2 regions of the Photobacterium sp. DA100 genome follow, and region 2 is predicted to be linked to the other one. Evidence: predicted binding sites of a transcription regulator. Region 2 holds the regulator's gene; the other holds the start of a gene.
The links. The regulator MetJ, encoded in region 2, represses methionine synthesis genes. The targets are predictions, from matches to a motif close to TTAGACNTNTANANGTCTAA.

Region 1: the regulator MetJ is predicted to act here: its motif matches at 1,367-1,386, upstream of metH (methionine synthase).

The regions. Positions count from the first base shown of each region.
Region 1 is NZ_CP119423.1:292,093-294,568, reverse strand. Features, by position in the region: gene metH (methionine synthase) at 1-1,306, opposite strand, end outside; gene PTW35_RS01515 (sodium:proton antiporter) at 1,511-2,476, shown strand, end outside.
Region 2 is NZ_CP119423.1:190,354-192,829, reverse strand. Features, by position in the region: gene PTW35_RS00955 (O-succinylhomoserine (thiol)-lyase) at 1-1,064, opposite strand, end outside; gene metJ (met regulon transcriptional regulator MetJ) at 1,242-1,559, shown strand; gene PTW35_RS00945 (malic enzyme-like NAD(P)-binding protein) at 1,661-2,476, opposite strand, start outside.

The DNA of each region.
Region 1 (2,476 bases), 100 kb from region 2:
ACTTCGAGGAGTCGACCATAATCGGTACTTTGGAAATCTCAGGCTCGGAAGCACACAGCTTGAGGAAGCGCACCATACACGCCTCGGCGTCCAGCATCCCTTCATCCATATTGATATCGATGATCTGGGCACCGTTTTCGACCTGCTGGCGGGCGACTTCCAAGGCTTCATCGTACAGCTCTTCTTTGATCAAGCGCTTAAACCGGGCAGAGCCGGTCACGTTGGTCCGCTCACCCACATTGACGAACAGCGTATCCTTTTCAATGGTCAGCGGCTCAAGGCCCGAGAGACGACAAGCGACAGGTAATTCGGGCAAGGTGCGCGGAGCAATGTTTACTACCGCTTCAGCCATCCGGCGAATATGTTCAGGCGTGGTACCACAACAGCCTCCGACCAAATTCAGGAAGCCGCTTTGCGCCCACTCCTTGATATGCACCGCCATTTCCTCTGGCGACAAATCATATTCACCGAAAGCATTCGGCAGGCCGGCATTCGGGTGAGCTGAGACCGCGCACTCGGAGATGCGCGACAACTCCTCGACATATTGGCGCAGCTCATCTGGCCCCAACGCACAGTTAAGGCCAAAGGAAATAGGATTGACATGGCGAAGCGCATTGTAGAACGCTTCGGTTGTCTGGCCCGATAGGGTTCGGCCTGAGGCATCGGTGATGGTACCTGAAATCATCACCGGCAAAGCGTAACCCAACTCTTCAAACACAGTTTCTACTGCGAACGCACAGGCCTTGGCATTGAGCGTATCGAAAATGGTTTCGATAAGGATGATATCCGAGCCGCCCTCGATCAAAGCCCGGGTTGACTCGGCATAAGCCTCTACCAACTGATCGAAGCTGATATTACGAAAGCCGGGATCATTGACATCCGGCGAGATAGAACAGGTACGGTTGGTTGGCCCCAGTACCCCTGCGACAAAACGTGGTTTATCCGGCGTCTTTGCCGTCCACTCATCGGCCACTTGGCGGGCCAGCTTCGCGGCCTCGAGGTTGATCTCGGCACTCAACGCTTCCATCTCGTAATCGGCCATCGCAATGGTCGTTGCGTTGAAGGTATTGGTTTCAAGGATATCGGCCCCCGCCTCTAGATACGAGGCATGGATCTCCTTGATCAATTGCGGTTGTGTCAGTACCAGTAAGTCGTTATTACCTTTGAGGTCCATATGCCAATCGGCAAAACGCTGACCACGGTAATCTTGCTCTTCCAGCTTATAGCCCTGGATCATGGTGCCCATGCCACCATCAATGATCAGGATCTGCTCAGCCAAGCGTTTATTTAGTAAATCCTTGCCCATCAACACCGCTTTACTTCCTTTTCTAATGTCACAGCTAATTCACATCCTACCATAGCAGAAATGGAAATCTAGACGTCTAAAGGGCTTTTCGTTGATTAAATTTTAACTCATTGGAATGAAATTAATGATAGCTATCGGACAATGATAGATTTATATTTTGACACAATTTTCAGCTTTACTTTCAACTATCATCGAGGTCACGGGATGTCAGTTTACAGCACCCTCTGTTTTCTGGCGGCAGCAGCGATGCTGATCGCTTTTATAAACAGCAAAATAGGAAAAATGCAGACCACTATCGCCATCACTGCGGGGGCATTGGTACTATCGCTGGGCATCATCGTTGCCGGGCAAAACGGCTGGTTCCATCTAGAGGACGTTGCCGCTGCCCAGCTTGGCGAAATCAACTTTGAAAATTTCCTACTCAAAGGGATCCTGGGCTTCTTGCTGTTTGCCGGTGGCCTTGGGATCAAACTGCCCCACCTGGAAGACCAAAAATGGGAAATCACCACGCTGGCACTCGCCGCAACCTTGTTCTCGACCTTTTTTATCGGATTTTCCCTATGGGGTATTTGCCAGGCGCTCGGCATCCCGCTTGATCTAATCTACTGCCTGATCTTCGGCTCGCTGATCTCCCCGACCGACCCGATTGCCGTCCTTGCCATTGTCAAAAAACTCGATGCGCCAAAACGCATCTCAACCCAAATTGAGGGCGAATCACTATTCAATGACGGCTTCGGCCTAGTCATTTTCGTTACCCTATTTACCATCGCTTTCGGTAACGAAGCCCCTACCGTTCTTGGCGTCGGCCAGCTATTCCTGCAAGAAGCCATCGGCGGCATTGCCTACGGCTTCGCCCTTGGCCTGATCTTCCACTACCTCATCAGCTCGACCAATGACCACTCGATGGAGCTACTGTTGACCTTGGGTGTCCCAACCGCAGGTTATGTCTTCGCCGACGTTATTCATGTTTCAGGCCCTCTGGCCATGGTGGTATCAGGCATCATGATCGGTAACTGGACACGCTATATTGGCTTTTCCAAAGAAAGTGAAGATCACCTCGATCACTTCTGGGAGCTGGTCGATGAGTTCCTCAACGGCGTACTGTTCCTGTTAATTGGTATGAGTATGCTGCAATTTAGCTTCCACCAAGAAGACTGGATACTGATGGTA
Region 2 (2,476 bases):
CCCGCTTCGGCCTGGGCCTCATCTGACATCGCGCGGTGAGTCATGCTGGCCGGGTGACAAATCAGGCTTTCGGTCCCACCGAGAGACTCTGCCAATGAGAAACAGTTTAGCGCTTTCACAAACACTTCAAGCTGCGCCATGCTGCCAGCTATTTCAAAACTCAGCATCGCCCCGAAGCCCTTCTGCTGCTTGAGAGCAATGGCATGGCCTGGGTGCTCCGGCTGGCTCGGATGGTAGATCGTCCCCACCAATGGCTGCTGCTGGAGATAAGCCAGGATCTGGCGGCTGTTTTCTTCGTGCATGCGCATTCTCGGCGCCAGTGTTCGCAGGCCGCGCAGTGTCATATAGGCATCGAACGGTGCCCCGGTCGCACCGATACAGTTCGCCCACCAGGCGATCTCCTCGGCATGCTCGTCCTGCTTGGCGATCAGCACACCGCCAACCACATCCGAATGGCCGTTGATGTATTTGGTGGTAGAGTGGACAACAAAATCAGCCCCAAGGGCGATAGGCTGCTGCAGGATCGGAGACAGGAAAGTGTTGTCGACCGCCACCAGCGCACCAGCCTGTTTGGCTGCAGCACAAAGCTCAGCCACATCGACAATACGCAGCAGGGGATTTGACGGGGTTTCCACCCAAATCAACTTGGGCTGCAACGCCAGCGCATCGGCCAGGGCAGCCGGATCGGTCTGGTCCACAAAGCGGACCTTAAAATCGCCTTTTGCTGCCCGGGTATTGAACAGGCGGTAGGTACCGCCGTAGCAGTCATGCGGGGCTATAATCAAGTCATCCGGCCCGATCAGTGCAGAAACCAGCAGGTTGATCGCCGCCGTCCCACAGTTGGTCACCACAGCACCCGCCCCTCCCTCCAGCTCAGCCAGCGCATCGGCCAAGGTGTTACGGGTCGGGTTGCCAGAGCGGGAGTAATCATATTGAGGCACCTCGCCCAACTGCGCAAAACTATAGGTCGAGGTCAAATAGAGGGGAGGTACCACAGCATTGTACTGGGTGTCAGATTCGATGCCGGTGCGAACAGCGACGGTGGCTAGCTTCTTGTCACACATAATTACTTTCCTTGTCAGGGCGGCCCTGGTGAATAACTTTTATGCAACAACATAACCACAAACACAGAAGACGTCAACACTTCTAGACGTCTATATGTCTTTGCTTATGGCGGTAAATCCCGCTAAAATTCAGGCATACTATATTTCATCACTTTTATATCGCTGAGAAGGTAAAAAATGGCAGAGTGGAATGGCGAATACATCAGCCCTTACGCGGAACATGGTAAGAAAAACGAACAAGTAAAAAAAATTACAGTTTCGATTCCATTGAAGGTACTGAAAATTCTGACCGACGAGCGTACCCGCCGCCAGGTCAATAACTTACGCCATGCTACCAACAGTGAACTGCTGTGCGAGGCTTTCCTGCACGCCTACACCGGACAGCCGCTTCCTACTGATGACGACATCCGTAAAGACCGTCCTGACGACCTTCCGGCCGAAGCCAAGGCCCTGATGGAAGAGATGGGGATCAACTACGAAGACATTACCGAATAAGCCAATGTGCATTCGTCTGCGTCAATAATGCCACGGTATTTTGACGATAAAAAAACCAGCCTTGCGGCTGGTTTTTTCGTTTACGGTGCAATGTGCGAAAATTATTTCGCTTCCATGTAGCCGGCAGGCATCTCGATTTGGGCCACGCCCGACTCCACGGCGGCCTGGGCGACGGCCTTCGCCACGCGTGGCAGCAGGCGAGGATCCATCGGCTTAGGAATGATGTAATCCGGGCCGAACTCCAGCTTGTCAGCACCGGCAGCGGCAACCACCTCGGCCGGTACCGGCTCTTTGGCCAGCGCCCGGATGGCATCCACCGCGGCCAGTTTCATCTCGTCATTGATCTCGCTGGCGCGAACGTCCAGGGCGCCACGGAAGATGAACGGGAAGCAGATAACATTGTTGACCTGGTTCGGGTAGTCCGAGCGACCGGTACCCATGATCAGATCATCGCGCACCGCATGGGCCAGCTCAGGCTTGATTTCCGGATCCGGGTTAGAACACGCAAACACCACCGGTTTGTCTGCCATCAGCTTCAGCGCTTCCGGTGCCAGCAGATCCGGACCTGATACCCCGACAAAGATGTCGGCACCTTCGATCACATCTTCCAAGGTACGCTTGTCGGTGTTGTTGGCGAACAGCTGCTTGTACTCGTTGATGTCGTCGCGACGGGTGTGGATCACGCCCTTGCGGTCAAGCATGTAGATCTTCTCGCGCTGGGCACCGCACTTGATAAGCAGCTCCATACACGCCACCGCTGCCGCACCGGCACCCAGGCAGACAATCACGGCTTCGCTGATCTTCTTGCCCTGGAGCTCCAGCGCATTGAGCATACCCGCCGCAGTCACAATCGCCGTGCCGTGCTGGTCATCATGGAATACAGGGACGTGGCAACGCTCAATCAGGCGTTTTTCGAT